Regions from separate parts of the Paenibacillus sp. FSL R7-0333 genome, predicted to be linked through region 4. Evidence: riboswitches for the same ligand, from Rfam matches in the RefSeq annotation. Region 4 holds a riboswitch; each other region holds the start of a gene.

Region 1 (4,028 bases), 3.8 Mb from region 4:
GTATATTGCAAATTATTTCAGCTAAGGAGTGTATAATCATGAGCAAGCTTACTAATGATCAAATCCGCCAAAATGTACGGGGCCGCTATCAAAAGATTGCTGTAAGAAACGTTGAGACTTCCCCATCCAGCCGAACTTCTGCTGACAGCAGTTGCTGTGACTCCCCATCTGATTTCAGTGCCATATCTGCTAAGTTGGGATATTCCAGTGAGGACCTCGCTTCAGCTCCCGAAGGCGCAAATTTAGGTCTTGGTTGCGGTAATCCGCAGGCTATTGCTGAACTGCAGGCGGGTGAATATGTTTTGGACCTTGGGAGTGGCGGCGGATTTGATTGTTTCCTGGCTTCCCGGCAGGTAGGTAATGAAGGCCATGTTATAGGTGTGGATATGACACCTGAGATGATCAGTCGAGCAAGAGATAATGCCCTTAAAGGTAAGTTCAGTAACACTGAATTCAGATTGGGCCAAATAGAGTATCTTCCTGTCGCTGATCATTCGATCAACGTCATTATCTCCAACTGTGTAATTAATCTCTCCCCAGACAAACAGCAAGTATTCCGTGAGGCTTATCGTGTTCTTCAGCCTGCCGGTCGTCTTGCCATATCAGATATCGTAACTACAGCTGAGCTTCCTCCTGAGATCAAAAATGACCTGGATGAATTATATTCGGGTTGTATCTCAGGCGCCTCTTCCATTGCCGATTTGGAGATCATACTTCAGGAATGCGGCTTTACTGATATCAGCATTGAACCAAAGGACGAATCTAAAACATTCATTAAAGATTGGGTTCCAGGTGCGAACGTTGACCAATACATCGTCTCTGCTGTAATTAAAGCGAGAAAGTAATCTTAAGGGGGTGTTGATATGATCAGTACATTAACTGTCCGTCAGGCCACACCTGAGGATATTGAAAGCATTCTTCGTATCTACAATCAGGGGATCGAGGACCGGATCGCTACACTTGAAACAGAGATGAAAGACTCCTCATATATGGAATCATGGTTCAACGATCACCAAGGCCGTTTTAGCGTTTGGGTTGCTGAACGCGAAGGTGCAGTCGTGGGCTGGGCCTCACTGAACCCATATTCTCACCGTTGCGCGTATAACGGCGTCGCTGACCTTTCTGTATATATTGATCGAAGCTTTCGTGGGCAAGGTGTAGGCAGCTCCCTCCTAGAGTCCATACACAAGGCGGCAAAAGAAAATAGCTTTTATAAAATTGTTCTCTTTACCTTTCCGTTTAATGAGAATGGTCAAGGCTTGTACCGGAAGATGGGCTACCGGCAGGTTGGTGTATTTGAGAAGCAAGGATTGATGGACGGAGCGTTTATTGATGTGATGATTATGGAGAAGCTACTATAAAAATGAAGATCAAAAGGAGAAGTTCCATCCGCAAACGGAGGAACTTCTCCTTTTGATCTATTCCTACAATCTTACTTTCATGGAGGCTCCGCATATCGGGCCTGTAAACAGGAGGATCTTAAACATTATATCTGATCTTAATATCATGATTAAAGAAGCATTAAGATTCATTTAGCCCCATTTAGGTTGCATTAAAAAGTTAATAAATACGCGATAACTTCAGAAAATCGGGGATGAATGCTAGATTACAAGGGATTTTCTTCATTTTTATATCCTATAGAGTCTTATTTAGTCTCCTAGAGAACTTTCAGCATTTTACAAACAGTGATGCTCAGCGTAAGATTCCTTTTAACAAATGCTGAATTCCCGTCAGGCGGGAAGCGGGGGAACCAAATGGCTGTGACCAGCCGAAATGGGGTGAATCCAAAGAAGATTGAACTCTTCACTGGTAGGACGACTCTCACCGTCCGAATCCGTCAGCTAACCTCGTAAGCACTGGAGAGAGCCTGCATTAACCATGCTTTTTTGCTGCGATCCCGCAAAACCTTTCCATTACACTTATCCATCGTACAGAAAACCAAATATTCCGTTTGGCTTGAGCATGCTGCTGTATGTGAGAATGAAACTGAACTGACAGCCTATGTAGCCACAGCTGAGCAGACCCATAATCTGCAGCGTTATATGAAATCTATAGACAACCTAGGAGGCATTATTCATGATTAACGCCAGACTGTCACGAATCGAGTTGTTCGCATTTAGCTGCCGCCCTTCCTTCCTGCATATTTCAGAGCCTTACGGATGCTGGTATGGGGTGTTGAAGTTAACCTTCGGAGGACAGATCAGCTATGGGAATTGCATTCTTTGTGCGGGTGACAATGCGGTGGATTTAATCAAATGGGGCTCTTTTCTGAAAGAGATATGTCATTGTACTGCAGAAGAAGCCACAGAATACGTCCGGATGCACGGACAAGAATGGGCTCCCAATCAACTTAACATGATCAAGACTGCACTCGATAGTATGTTCATTCAAAATGACCAAATCCGAATGAAGGTAGGAGCCGGATCGGAGCGGTATCGCCATCAAAGGACAGAGCAAAGAATCCATTCAATTAATACGGTGAAGAGTCATCTGAATCCAACCATTTTATTTGCAGAATCGGTATCCTATTATTCACTGCTATAGACATGATCAATTTAAATTATCAAAACTCCAGTTGATCAAAAATCTTAACGAAGATTTTCGCAATGTTCTTGGCATCATCGATACCTCTATGGTGAGTACCTTCAAGCGGCAATTCAAGCATAGTCAAGGCTCTCTCCATGCCTACGCCCCGCTCCCTGCCAATCATCCTCCCGTGCTGATGCTTGAGACTGATATGGTTATCCGTCCATTCACTTGCGATTTGATGTAGTGAACAGTCCTTCTGCAACTGGTTTTTATCATAAAACCCCCAGGAGCAGAGGACATGAGGTTCATTGCCTATCCACTCTTGGAATTGACTTATTGCCTGCGGAAAATACATTGCAGCATCCACATCCGCCTGAGAGATGGAGGTAAGCCGCTTACAAAAATCAGAAAGCTGCGGGCTTAATGCAGGCTTGACAAAAATTTGGAACTCGCTCACAGTCTTGAGCCTTTCATTGAGTTTTACGGCTCCGATCTCGATAATTTCGTTTTGTCTTTTGCGGTCATTTTCCCAACAAGTGGCTTCCAGATCAAAAATGATATAGTTCATACCTGCTCCTTTTCTCTATAACCATTCAGTTTGTCATACAACATTTGCGGCATGGCCCGGAGTGTTCGGTCATTCTGCTCTTCAGGAGTAACGTGCGGTTCACTGAGCAGCCAATGTCTGGTCATATTGGAACAGGCATAAGCATGGTAGTTCAAGGAAAATTGCAGATCTTTCATTACAGGAGCTTGCGCGCCTTGTGACAGTGAAGCCAGAAACAAATTTGCCGGGTATGTCTGGGAATGCTCCAATAGGGAATTTTGTCCACTGTCCATCAGGACTTTTTTATAAAATGCTCTTTTCTCATTAAGCTTTTGAAAGAAAAGAGAGGTGACTTTGCTCCATGATTCGTTTGCGTTTTCCGCCATCACTTTATTCAAATCCGAGGAGTAAATCCAATTGACCAATTCATATTTATCATGGAAGTGATAGTAGAATGTCTGGCGGGGAACGCGGCAGTGATTTGCCAGCATGGTTACCGTGATTTTCTTAAAAGGCACGTGATTTAATAGCTCAATTATGGCTTCTGCAAACATGGTCTTCGTCATATCTTTTGTAGGCATCGTTGATTTCACCTTCCATTCCTATTATGACAAAATGATGAGCAACGGCAAAAAAATTGTCACTTGCCTTCAAGTGTCTATATTCTATAAGACTTAGTTAATTATACAATGCTAATGCATTTAAGTTAATTAACGGGGTGAATGATGATGAAAACAGAAAATCGTGTTACAGAGATGCTTGGAATACAATACCCGATTGTGCAGGCCGCCATGTCCTGGTTGACCGATGCTAAGCTTGTCGCAGCCGTATCCAATGCGGGAGGCATGGGAGTAATGGGGCCTCATGCGGGTTATCAGACGCGGCCCTCCAGTCCGGACGAAGTGGGTCAAAGGATTCGCAATGAAATTCGTAAGATTAAATCATTGACGGA
Region 2 (4,028 bases), 3.7 Mb from region 4:
TCCCCGGAAGTATTTTTCGGCAAGGATACAGGGGAGGGGGAGTCAGCAGAGGAGAATGAAGCCGTATAAGACAGCGATTGCCAACAAGAGAGTTAACATTATATAATTTGAAAGTAACTATTCTTTTATCACGACAGTCCAGAGGACGGAAAGGAACTCTCTTTGAGCAAAACGAAAAAGAACCGTGTCATGGCTCCCCAAATGAGCAAGCAGGAGAAGCGCAGGGCAGAGCAGGAGCAGCAGAAGCAGAAAACGAGAATTCTGATCGTGAGTACGGTGGCCATCGTTATTATTATTTTTGTAGGCTTATTCATGCTTGCTTCCAAGGACTCTTCGCCTGCCGGCACAGACAGCACGCCGGTTGCCTTCAATTACAGTGAAATGATGCGGCTTGGCAAGGAGGATGCTCCGGTCAAAATAGTGGAATTCGGCGACTTCAAATGTCCGGCTTGCGCCCAGTTCACCGGTGTCATCAAGCCGCAGATCGTTCAGGGCTATGTAGATCAGAATAAAGCAGCCTTCTATTTCGTGAATCTGGCCTTCATCGGTAAGGATTCGAGAACGGCCTCCCTGGCAGCCCTATCGGTGTATCATCAGAACCAGGAAGCGTTCTGGAAGTACTTCGATGCGATCTATGCCAATCAGGGGAATGAAGAGGAGGAATGGGCTACGCCTGACTTCATGGTGAGTCTCGCCAAGCAGCTGGAACTGCCGGTGGATTATGATCTGCTGCGCAAGGATATTGATGACCGCACCTATGAGAAGGAGCTGGACCGGGATATTCAGCTTGGCTCCGATACGGGCGTAACGAATACGCCATCCTTGTACGTGAACGGCATCAAGGTGAAGGAGCCTTTCAATTTGGAGGCGATTGACGCCCAGATTCAGGCAGCAGCAGCGGGAGCAGGGGCCGCCCAATGACCGCCTTCTCTGCCTTCTGCCGGCGTAACTGTCTCTACTTGGCCTGGTTCGTCTGTGTGGTTGCTGTAGCGGGAAGCCTGTATCTCAGTGAGGTCCTGCATTACGAGCCCTGCAAGCTGTGCTGGTTCCAGCGGATCTTCATGTACCCGCAGCTGTTCCTGCTGGGGATCGCCACCTACCGGGCGGACAAGCGGATCATTCCTTACGTGCTTCCCCTTAGTCTGATCGGCGGGAGCATCTCTATTTATCATTATGCGGAGCAGAAAATTCCGGCGCTCAGCAAGGTGCTTCCCTGCACCATCGGCGTACCGTGCAACAAGGATTATCTGAACTGGTTCGGATTTATAACGATCCCTCTGCTTGCACTTATAGCCTTTGCCTTAATCTCCATTCTGCTCTGGACAGGACGCAAAGAGGAGCCGGCAGAGTAAGAAGCTGACGGGCAGAAGGAAGAGAAGAGAATACCCTTAATTTTAGCAAAAAATAATAGGCAAAAACCCTGTAAAATCACGTGGTAAAGGGATAATGAAAGAGAATGAAAGATCAAGACATACCGGATGATGGATTTGGTTGTTTTGAGTGCTTTTCATTCTTTTTTCATTTGTTTCCACGCTTTACGGAAGACGTGTTGTAGCTTAATATTAGTCCTTGTGAGAAGTTGAATATGCGCTGAATTTTCCGGAAGGAAAAACGGGGGAACCACACTTTGGCCAAGGCCAAAAGGGGTGAATCGGAGCAGGCTACCTGACCTGTAACCGTAGGGCTACCACAGTCCGAATCCGCCAGCTAACCTCGTAAGCCACTAGTGGGATAATGACCATGCACACTAAGGCATGCGGATCATTTCCGTATGCTTATTTTGGTGCCTGCATTTATGAAATCCACTTATGAAAACAGCGCAGGGAAAGCCCATTTCAACTTAACCAAGAGAGGAACTGTTACTACAATGGTAAGCAAGGTAAAACGACTATTGATCGGGCGTCCGATGAAGTCGAACGAACTCGATCATGAAAAGTTATCCAAGGTGAAAGCACTGGCTGTCCTGTCTTCTGATGCGCTCTCGTCTGTAGCCTACGGAACAGAACAAATTCTGATTGTACTGGTGGCCGCCGGGTTCACCGCTATCTGGTACTCCTTGCCAATTGCATTAGCCGTATTGGGCCTGCTGGCTATTCTGATTCTGTCCTACCGGCAGACGATCTTCGCTTATCCCCAAGGCGGGGGCGCGTATATTGTCGCCAAAAGCAATCTAGGGGTTCATACCGGCTTACTGGCCGGCGGCTCTCTGCTGGTGGATTACATTCTGACGGTGGCGGTAAGTGCCTCGGCGGGGACGGATGCAATCACTTCAGCTTTTCCAAGTCTGCATAATCATACTGTCCTCATAGCGGTATCTGTTATCGTGCTCTTAACAATTGTTAACCTGCGGGGAGTGACCGAATCGGCCTCCTTCATCGCTATCCCGGTCTATCTGTTCGTTGTTTCCATCTTCGTGCTCATCATCTCGGGGGTCTTCAAATATATGACCGGCGGCGCCCATGCCCATGTTCCTGAGATTGGCTCGGCGGTATCGAACGTGAGTATGTTCCTGCTGCTGAAGGCCTTCAGCTCCGGCTGTTCGGCTCTGACCGGGGTAGAAGCGGTCTCCAATGCTATTCCTAACTTCAAAGCGCCCGCGGAGAAAAATGCAGCCAAAACGCTGATGCTCATGGGCCTCATTCTCGGGGTAATGTTCACAGGTATTACGCTGCTCGCTTACTGGTACGGTATCATGCCTGATGAGAAGGCCACGGTGGTCTCACAGATTACCGAATCTACCTTCGGCCGCGGCGGACTGTACTTCTTCATTCAGGGGATTACGGCGGTTATCCTGTTCCTGGCAGCCAATACGGCGTACTCAGCCTTCCCGCTGCTGGCGTTCATGTTCGCCAAAGACAAATATCTGCCCCATGCCTTCATGGTGCGCGGCGACCGGCTGGGCTTCTCCAACGGTATTATTTTCCTCGGTGTCATGTCGGCTGTGCTGGTGGCGGCGTTTCACGGGAATACGGAAGGACTCATTCCATTATATGCAGTAGGGGTATTCATTCCGTTCACGCTGTCGCAGCTGGGCATGATGGTCCAATGGTACAGAACGAAGCCGAAAGGCTGGCAGAGCAAGTTCGCCGTCAATACGGTGGGGATGCTCACTACATTAACGATCACCCTGATTTTCATAATCACTAAATTCTCCAGCGTGTGGATGGCCTTTATCTTCCTGCCGGCTGTTATCATCGTGTTCCACCGGATTCACCGCCATTATATGAATATTGCCGATCAGCTGCGGATCTGTCCGGCTACCGATAAGCCTTGTATCAAAGGAAGCACCGTAGTCGTTCCGGTCGCCGGTGTGACTCGCGCTGTACTGCATTCGATCAGCTATGCGAAGTCATTGACCGATAATGTGGTCGCTGTATATGTGGGCTTCGATGAAGAAGAGATTCACAAGATGGAGCAGAAGTGGGAGGAGTGGAACCCCGGCGTACGCCTAATCGTCCTGCGCTCCCGCTACCGCAGCATTATCCGCCCGCTGGTGAAGTTCATCGATACAGTAGAGTGGAAGACCTCTTCAACCGATCATATTACCGTCCTGATTCCGCAATTCGTGACCAAGCACTGGTGGCAGGCGGTGCTGCATAATCAGACCAGCCTGTTCATCCGCTCTTATCTCATGAATCAGAAGGACATTGTCATCGCCACGGTTCCTTTCCATCTGCATAAATAATATAGAAGATTATAGGAAGACGGCTGTTTCTGCTTGATGCGGAGACGGCCGTTTGGTCGTTATTATAAGTTATTGGTTGACATAGAGAATGAGAATCAATATCATCAGTATAGACAAGATGAAGGTAACAGGGCTTTTGCCAATCATGAGGGTAACATACTGGAGGGGTATTCAATGTTTTCGTTCAACCTGCAAGGATCAAGAAGCGGGAAGCTGGCGGTGGCCGGACTTATGACTACAACACTGCTGCTGTCCGCTTGCGGAAATAATAATAGCAACGCAGGCAGTAACGGTGGATCAGGCACCGCACCTGCGGCAACCGCAGAAGCGACTGCGGAGGCCA
Region 3 (4,028 bases), 7.2 Mb from region 4:
GAACTGGTGAAAACGCCGGAGATGGTGTACCTTAGTAGTATTAGTCTTTAGGAGTGGTGAATGGTTGTGAAGAAAAGTAGACAAACCCCCGTGCTGGTCGCGGCCTCTATCCTGCTCATTATTGTTAGCAGCCTGATCCCTTCGGATCAGTCGACTTGGTTGGGGGCGTTACAGACCCTTCTGCTGGGAGCCGGACTGCTCGGCTGCTGTATGGCTTTTTGGCGGTTTGCCAAGGGCGGCAAGGGTGGTAAGGGCAAGAGCTGAGTTCTATGTACTGAACGGCCGGTGGAGACAGGATCACTGCATGGGATGGTTGAGCTATGTAAGGTGAGCCAAGCACTGTATGAGCGCTGGCGCTGAGAGTCAAGGACTAAGTCGCGGCGGATGCTGCGGCTTTTTTTGATAGATAATGAATTTATATGTTTTGGGGTCCCCGCAAAAGTACCTGAGTCATCATCGAAGCTAAAGCCCCACTTTGTGGGGGGATTTTGCGGACTCAGCGGCCCTTATTTTGTGAAAAAGACTGATTATCTTCCCGGTGCGGACTGAGAGGACCTTAAAGGGCTGTATGGAGCGCAAAATGAGGCGGAATTGGTTAATTAAGCGCCCCTCAGTCCGCATGGCCTTCGGAATGGTCCCATTTGCTGAAATAGCGGATCTGTAGTCCGCATGGCCCGCTATCCATCTCCTTTTGTCGCATCCGTACCCTAATTCCGCCACATCCAACTCATTCCGCCGCACTCATTTCTATATCCCGCATATCCCGCGTTATCCCCCACCTCAACCCGCCGAAGGGCGGTGGACCGCAGGCAAGGCTGAATGTGCGGCTGCCATCTGTTCGCGTATTCCTCTGAGCCGGGCTTTGAGCTCGGGGACGCTGCACTCAAGGATCTGGCTGATGTCGGAAAGGGGGAGCTGGATGCCGTACCATAAGGCACTGGCAACGTGATCGTCCCAGCTCAGCGGCGCAGAAGCGCAGCGGCCGCGGTCGTGGGCGAGCACTGCGCATTGGCGGATGCACTCTCTGTAGGCAGCCGCAGCAGCGCCGTCACCTGAGAGGCTGCCCTTCAGCCATAGTGTATGGAGTGCTACGAAGGTGGCGATTGCAGCTTGTTCGGCGCGGGCGCCTTGCTCCAGCAGCAGGCAGCTAAGCGCATAGACGGGACCGCTATATTGCTGGGTGTAGGGGTTGAATCCGGCAGCGGCTGTTAGTTTGGGCGATAAGGGGTCAGGCATGTGGTCACATTCCTTCCTGAATCTATACTGTGCAGTTCATTCCAGCGCGCAAAAAACCGCAGGCAGAGGAGGACCTCTGCCTGCGGTTGTGGGTAACAGGCTTAAGACGCCTGGCACAAAAGCGTGGCGGATCAGGGCTCTCTCCTTACGCTTACGAGGTTAGCTGTCGGATTCGGACGGTGAGAGTCGCCCTACCTGCCGGAGACCTGCGCGTGGCATTCTCCTTCGGATTCACCCCAAGTCGGCCTGACGGCCGGATGGTTCCCCCGTTTTCCACATGACGGAAATTCAGCGTGCATGCATATGCTCATTTTCATGAATGCGTTCATTTGCTTTCAACACGAATCATACTCTCTTCAGAGGGGGTTTGTAAAAATGGAAAAGAGTGCTATTCGTCTTATTTTCAGCAAATGGCTGAATGGATGTGCATAGGGAAGCCAAAACACCTATATGTAGCAGATTATCTGCCATTTATCTCGCTCAAGCGCTGTTTTTTATTTTTGGCAGAGCTCACCACCAAAGCGACTCATTCTGATTCTTCCAGGCAATAATCCGCTTCATCTCACGAACGGTTCCTGTTGTAATCTCATAGTCGCTGCGTTCAGTGGCATGAAGGTCCAGGAAATGCAGCATCCCTCCATAAGTCCCCACGGCCAGTATGGTCTCATCAGGATTGACAGCTAATCCAGAAATGGTGCTTCCGGCATAATAACGCCACAGCTCCCGCCCCTCTGCATCAATGAGCCTCAAGTATCCATAGGCATCGCCAATGACAACACCGTCCTTCAGTGCCGCCGCCGCATATACCCGGGCTTCCTCGTTAACGACCGGATATTCCTGATCGGACGAGAGTTTACCTGACTCCGCATGTTCAAGGGACACAGCAAGGGTAACGCCATTATAGAAGTGGCAGGCATTGTACCACACGCTGTGCTGGTCCTTCGTAAATATAGTATAGTGCGGGTAACTGGATTCCGGATTGAATAAGTGAACCTGCCTTAAAGTTGTGTCATATAAAAGATGATCACTGCCCTGGCTGCCATAGGCAATCCATCTTCCATCCGGAGAGACGGCACCATGCGGCATGTCAATTTCAATATGCTCCATCTCATCTGCTTTATATTCTTCGAGATCAGGATGCAGCAGCTTCACCTCCCATAGCTTCTCCTGCGATTGCTGGACCAGGAATATCCCCTGGCTTGTAACAAGCAATAACGCTTGGCCCCCGTTAAAAGGAATGACTTGCTCCAAGGGTAACTCCTGATCCAGGCTGTCTATGTCCAAAACGGGGAAGTCCGGGTCCAGCGCTTGAATCGTGCCATTCAGCTCACGCCATGTGAGATCTGCTACAACTTTTCCTTGTAGAGTGCTGTTCATGGATTGCATAATGGTAATGCCTTGAGTTCCGGCGAGTGCATAGAACTGATTGTCAGGAGATGCCCCAACCAGGCTAAACTCGTCGAATACGGAAATAACATCCTTATGTACAGCCACAACTGCATTCTTCTCCCAAGGTGAGCCGGTGCTGAACACCACAGCATCATCACTTATGAAATGGATACCGCGAATCGCCTGCATCTCCTTCTGGAAGTGCCCGGAGAGCGGCCACGTTGCCGCCGGTAGTTGCTCCCGCAGCTCAGCAATCTCACCGTGCTCATTAGCTCCTCGAATCATCTTATAGATTTTGGCGGCGAGGGCGCCGCGTGTATCCTCTGCGGGTTCGTTTCCCGCTTTGTCCCAGCCTTCTGTCAGTCCCTTATGTACGAATTGATTGACGTCGCTCACATAACGTTGTCCTTCTTCACGCCATTTGGCGGCACGCTCATCCTGTAGCCACTTCAAAGGATCAATCCTCCTTGTCCAGATATATATAAATATACAATTATTTCATCGATGAATCGCAAAAAAAAGGCGCTGCTCCTGTTGAGAGGACAGCACCTTTGCGTATATTACAGAACAGCAGCATCCATAAGCTCCTGAAGCTCAGGGAGATTGAAGCCCTTGACCGCCCGGTCCCCGGATACGGTGACTGGAATGCCCATGAAGCCCAGCTTCTCCACTTCCTCCTGATAGACGGAGCTGGTCATCACATCCCGGACCTCGAAGGGAATGCCCTTGCTCTCCAGCAGCTGCTTGACCTGATTGCATTCGCCGCAGCCGGAGGTCGAATAGACAATTACGTTCGCGCTCATTGTTCCACTGCTTCCTTTATCGCTTTTTGGGTAATCTTCCAGTGTGAGGTGTTCCAGCGGACTTCGCTGTCCTCCAGCAGGAAAATCTGCGGGGATTCATGCTTGATCCCGAAATCCTCAGCAATCTGATTGGAGACAGGACGGTCTTCGATCACATGAACCACGGCTGCAGGCGTATCTGAATGCTGTGTATAGGCCTGGAACTCCTCGTTGGCCTTGGCGCTGATCGGGCAGGTGGTGCTGTGCTTGAAGAGCAGTTTTTTGCCAGGCTGCCCGATATATTGCTGTAGTTCTTCCTTAGTGTGAATTTGTTGAATAGACATTGGAGGATCACCTTCCTGGGTAAGAGTTAATGAAACCTGTTGTCAACAATTGTGTTGTTAACAACTATTAATCATGATTGTAGCATAGTTCAAAATTAAAGCAAAAGTAAAGTTCTGCTTAGCCTTCCCCTCCCTTGAAGGATGTTGTTAAAGGCCTGCGGCCATGCTAATGTGGGAGGGATGAACCTAGGCTCGGTGCATAATCATGCAGATATGAGGGGGGAGCTTATGAAAAGGGTTGCTTGTGTTACCGGTGCTGACCGTGGACTGGGATTGT
Region 4 (4,028 bases):
TGGTCGGCTTGTTCTGCTCCGCCACCTCGGATTTACCGGGTAGGGTAAACATTAAGATTACTGCAAAGGCACAGGCGGCAAAAAACAAACCGCTCATGATCCATTTCTGCATCTGCATCCGTCCCTCCATGTGAGCTGCTGTCTCCATTATAGCGGATGGTGAAGCGTTATCATAGTATGTGTGTCAAAAAAATGAACACAAATGATCCATTTTTTGCAAATCCCTCTTGTCTCCGGTGCTATTCCTCATAGACCATGCAATAAAAAGGCTTATTGCCGGTCGGAGTGCGGCGTTCATAGGTATCCGTTATAGTGAACCCGCATTTCTGGTAGGCGCGGATGGCGCGCTGGTTCCAGGTCAGCACCTCCAGGTCGATCTCACATTCCGGGTAACGCGACCGTGCTGCCTGCACAATAGCCTTCATGAACAGATGCCCCATTCCATGACCGCACAGATCGGGCTGCATTCCGACTCCAAGCCGGACTACCCCCTCCATCGGAAAGAGCTGGGCGAAGCCGCACAGATCCCCCTCTCCATTCACAACCGACACATATTGCTCGCTGCGCAGCTGCGGGTCTCCGAACTCCACGCCCAGCGCCTGCATCTGCTCCCAGGACATCCAGCCGTAAATATTATACGGAGGCTTGTAGCTCCACTCACAGATCTCAGCGGCATGCTGCGGCTCCATAGGCACCACATAAAAGGTTAGCGGGGAGCTAATCATTAGGGGAGGCCTCCTTCCAAGGGACATAAATTCATTTCTTCTATTAATTATATACAAAAACAGCCAGTTTCGACGCAATTTCCTTACGGAAATGCAGGAACTTGACAAACGGCAAAATATATTTTCCGAAAGCGCAGAATCAGTGTTTTACAAATATAGAGAGGGGTAAGTAATTTTATAGACAAAAAAAGCCCTTCTCCAAGATTTCGGCAAAAATCTCGGAAGAGAGCGTTAGGTTACAAAGGATTATTGTACATCATCGTTGTCTTGGGAATCCGAAGCTACAGTCTTGTAGGCATCTGTACTCATGATTCGCTTGGCGCCAACGTAGCGGTTGACGTAATAGCTGTCACTCAGCGAACTGATGGTTACACCACGTGAGGAAGAGGCATGGGCGAATTCGCCGTCACCAACATAAATACCAACATGGGATATGCCCTTACCGCTTGTATTGAAGAATACAAGGTCGCCCGGTCTCATCTCGTCACGGGACACGGCAGTGCCCATCTGATATTGGGAGCCGGATTGATGGGGCAGGTTAATGCCGATCTTATCAAAAACATACATTGTAAATCCGGAGCAATCAAACCCGTTAGTTGATGTACCGCCGGACACGTATTTGGTTCCGATGGCTTTGTCGATCACTTTATCCATTTTGGAATCCGCGAAAGCGCTTCCTGCTCCGATGGTGAAGATAATGGACAAGCTTAGTACTGCGGCTGCTAGCTTCTTCTTCAAAAGTAAATACCCCTTCCAATGCCTACGAGGTTAGCTTAAGGGTTCGGTTGAAGGTCCCCTATGACCCCTCTTAGAATAGGAGGTCAATTCACCCAAAGTGGTTCCCCCGTTTCCCTAATTCATTAGGGAACTCGGCACGACTGTTGATTAGGATTAGCGGTTCATTCAATACATGACAAAACCTTTGTTAAAAGCGATTCAATAATTACAAAAATGTTACTAAAAGATCACTGCGATAATTGTAACAAAGACTAAGGCGCTTGGCAATCACTTATAACATATTAATGCATCTTTTTTGCTGTTTTTTAGAGTTATAGCCCTTTCGAAAGACTCATATCTATGCGCAGGGGTTAATTTATATGATAATTTCTTTATTTTTGCAAGAAAATGCTGTTTCAAGGCTGCGAATTCGGTGTAAAAGGTAGAATAAGGAAAAGGAAAAACCCGGAAATGATTACGGCAATAATCATCCCGGGCTCGTATAAGTTACATTTAGTTGTTAGAGGCTGAAATATTCGGGGTATGCTTCAAGGGTTCAATCGTAAGCGACAGCTTGGTAGGCTGTTGTGCTCATTACTCGTTTGGCGCCAACGTAGCGGTTGGCCCAGTAGGACTGGCTCATCGAACTGATGGTTACACCACGTGAACTCGAGGACTGTGCGAACTTCCCGTTTCCAACATAAATACCGACATGGGACACTCCGTTACCCAGGGTATTGAAGAACACGAGATCACCGGAACGCAGATTGCTCTTGGATACACTTGTTCCAACTTTGAACTGTGCTTTGGAGGTACGGGGCAAGGTAAGCCCGACATTCTTGAACACATACTTGGTAAATCCGGAACAGTCGAAGCCGCTGGTGGTTGTGCCCCCGGTTTTATACGACGTTCCAATGGTTTTTGAAATCACAGTATCCATTTTGGAATCTGCGAAGGCACTGCCCGCTCCGAGTGTGAATACCATCACAAGACCCAGCGCTGCTGCGGTGCATTTTTTCTTGAAATTCTGACTAATCAAAAGATGTACTCCTTCCAGGGCCTGCGAGGTTAGCTTAAGGATTCGGTAGAAGGTTCCCCTATGACCCCTTTAAAGCGAGATCAATTCACCCAAAATATGGTTCCCCCACTTCCCGGTGCAGGGAATTCGGCGTTTTATGCACCAGAACAGTGACTTATCGGTATTGCTTAAATTGCAAGAGTTACGGAATATTTTGCTTGAAAGATTACAACTTTGTTACTACTGGTACAGCCATCATTGTATCAGAGGATTTCCCCTTTTGCAAATGCTTTTGTCCTCTGTTCAAGCAAAAAAGAGTCCCGCTCCCGGATAGAGGGGCTGTGACTCTCTTTAGTATGCCGCTTCAGCAGCTTATTATTGTGGAAATGATTTACTGGACCAGAGGTGGTATTGGGCAGCGATTCCCCACATATCGAACAGCGTGGAGGGCAGCGGAGCTGCCTGGCGGAGCATAAGGGCCGGCAATCCGGGATAGAACAGAGCAGAGGCGCTGCAGAGCAGAATTACGGCCAGGCTTCCCGCCCCCAGAACGATGGATATACCGATCGAAGGCATCAGCATCTTCAGGCAGATCAGCAGTGAGGAGAACATGCCGGTACCGGCGGTATAGCCGAATTGCATATAGAGCAGAAGCTTGCGGACAAGGAAGAGATAGAGCAGCCAGCCCAGCACATAAGGCACCAGCTTCAGCAGAAGCTGGACATCGAGAACGCCGCTGAGCAGATGACGGTACATACGCGGAAGCAGCCAATAGAGCGGCAGGAGGGTTAGCGCCCATTCGATGAGGCTGAACACCAGCACCGGCAGCCCATATTTTCTCATTCCGGGAAAAAAGAACAGTCCCCGCGCTCCGTCGCGCTCCTGGTGAAGCTCGTGCAGCAGCCCTGCACGGATAAAGGGAGTCACCAGCAGCCTTAGCACTGTCAGCGCAAGCAGCATCCACAGCCAGTGCTGGACGGCGGAGTCGGTGCGCAGCGCGGTCTGCCCCTCGATATAATACAGCAGCCTGCCTATTCCGCTGCCGCCGGCATTCGCATCCGGGTAGCGGAGCAGGACGGGGACAACCGCGCTTTTAATGAATTTGTACAGGAAATATCCCCAGAACAGCCGGTAGATAAATAGCAGAATCAATATATAGAATTGCTCTTTCATGCTGATCCAACCGCGGGCAATTGAACTTTTCACCATTCCTTCACCTCACCAGACAAGAGTTCCGAGCAGGGTTTCAAGCAGAGTTGATGCACTAAGCGTCCAGCGGGAGAGTGTACGCGGCTCAAGCTCCGCCATTCTGAAATTATTAAGATGCCTGCTCTCCAGCAGAATGGAATGCCCCGGATCGATCTCTGCGGAGACCAGCGGCGCTTTATACGCTAACTCAAAGGAAGTAGCCTTACCCTCGCCATTCCAGTATTGCTGTACCGTGTACCCGTCTGCGAAGGTGAATTTCACGGGAACATCGGGGTACAGGCTGCCCTTATTGCTTACATCAACCACAGCGCTATAGCGGCTCCCCCCGCCGTCACTGTTGTCCCGTCTGACGGTGAGCC

The links. Region 4 has a riboswitch for cyclic di-AMP ahead of MKY86_RS32395 (C40 family peptidase). Riboswitches for the same ligand answer to the same signal wherever they lie in the genome.
Positions count from the first base shown of each region.
Region 1: it holds a riboswitch for cyclic di-AMP, as region 4 does, so the genes downstream of both, MKY86_RS15355 (hypothetical protein) here and MKY86_RS32395 (C40 family peptidase) in region 4, are expected to answer to the same signal.
Region 2: it holds a riboswitch for cyclic di-AMP, as region 4 does, so the genes downstream of both, MKY86_RS15890 (APC family permease) here and MKY86_RS32395 (C40 family peptidase) in region 4, are expected to answer to the same signal.
Region 3: it holds a riboswitch for cyclic di-AMP, as region 4 does, so the genes downstream of both, MKY86_RS01125 (hypothetical protein) here and MKY86_RS32395 (C40 family peptidase) in region 4, are expected to answer to the same signal.

Region 1 covers NZ_JBBOBZ010000001.1:3,700,002-3,704,029, reverse strand. The annotation lists gene MKY86_RS15365 (arsenite methyltransferase) at 39-845, shown strand; gene MKY86_RS15360 (arsinothricin resistance N-acetyltransferase ArsN1 family A) at 867-1,361, shown strand; cyclic di-AMP (ydaO/yuaA leader) riboswitch at 1,708-1,871, shown strand; gene MKY86_RS15355 (hypothetical protein) at 2,077-2,544, shown strand; gene MKY86_RS15350 (3'-5' exonuclease) at 2,564-3,097, opposite strand; gene MKY86_RS15345 (TetR/AcrR family transcriptional regulator C-terminal domain-containing protein) at 3,094-3,657, opposite strand; gene MKY86_RS15340 (NAD(P)H-dependent flavin oxidoreductase) at 3,802-4,028, shown strand, end outside.
Region 2 covers NZ_JBBOBZ010000001.1:3,813,865-3,817,892, reverse strand. The annotation lists gene MKY86_RS15905 (sensor histidine kinase) at 1-69, shown strand, start outside; gene MKY86_RS15900 (thioredoxin domain-containing protein) at 163-921, shown strand; gene MKY86_RS15895 (disulfide oxidoreductase) at 918-1,352, shown strand; cyclic di-AMP (ydaO/yuaA leader) riboswitch at 1,579-1,738, shown strand; gene MKY86_RS15890 (APC family permease) at 1,868-3,685, shown strand; gene MKY86_RS15885 (ABC transporter substrate-binding protein) at 3,860-4,028, shown strand, end outside.
Region 3 covers NZ_JBBOBZ010000001.1:264,694-268,721, forward strand. The annotation lists gene MKY86_RS01120 (hypothetical protein) at 67-264, shown strand; gene MKY86_RS01125 (hypothetical protein) at 781-1,236, opposite strand; cyclic di-AMP (ydaO/yuaA leader) riboswitch at 1,371-1,540, opposite strand; gene MKY86_RS01130 (WD40 repeat domain-containing protein) at 1,747-3,078, opposite strand; gene MKY86_RS01135 (glutaredoxin family protein) at 3,186-3,428, opposite strand; gene ytxJ (bacillithiol system redox-active protein YtxJ) at 3,425-3,751, opposite strand; gene MKY86_RS01145 (SDR family NAD(P)-dependent oxidoreductase) at 3,980-4,028, shown strand, end outside.
Region 4 covers NZ_JBBOBZ010000001.1:7,509,359-7,513,386, forward strand. The annotation lists gene MKY86_RS32385 (c-type cytochrome) at 1-112, opposite strand, end outside; gene MKY86_RS32390 (GNAT family N-acetyltransferase) at 240-725, opposite strand; gene MKY86_RS32395 (C40 family peptidase) at 972-1,463, opposite strand; cyclic di-AMP (ydaO/yuaA leader) riboswitch at 1,468-1,610, opposite strand; gene MKY86_RS32400 (C40 family peptidase) at 1,999-2,427, opposite strand; cyclic di-AMP (ydaO/yuaA leader) riboswitch at 2,485-2,623, opposite strand; gene MKY86_RS32405 (hypothetical protein) at 2,836-3,669, opposite strand; gene MKY86_RS32410 (M1 family aminopeptidase) at 3,679-4,028, opposite strand, start outside.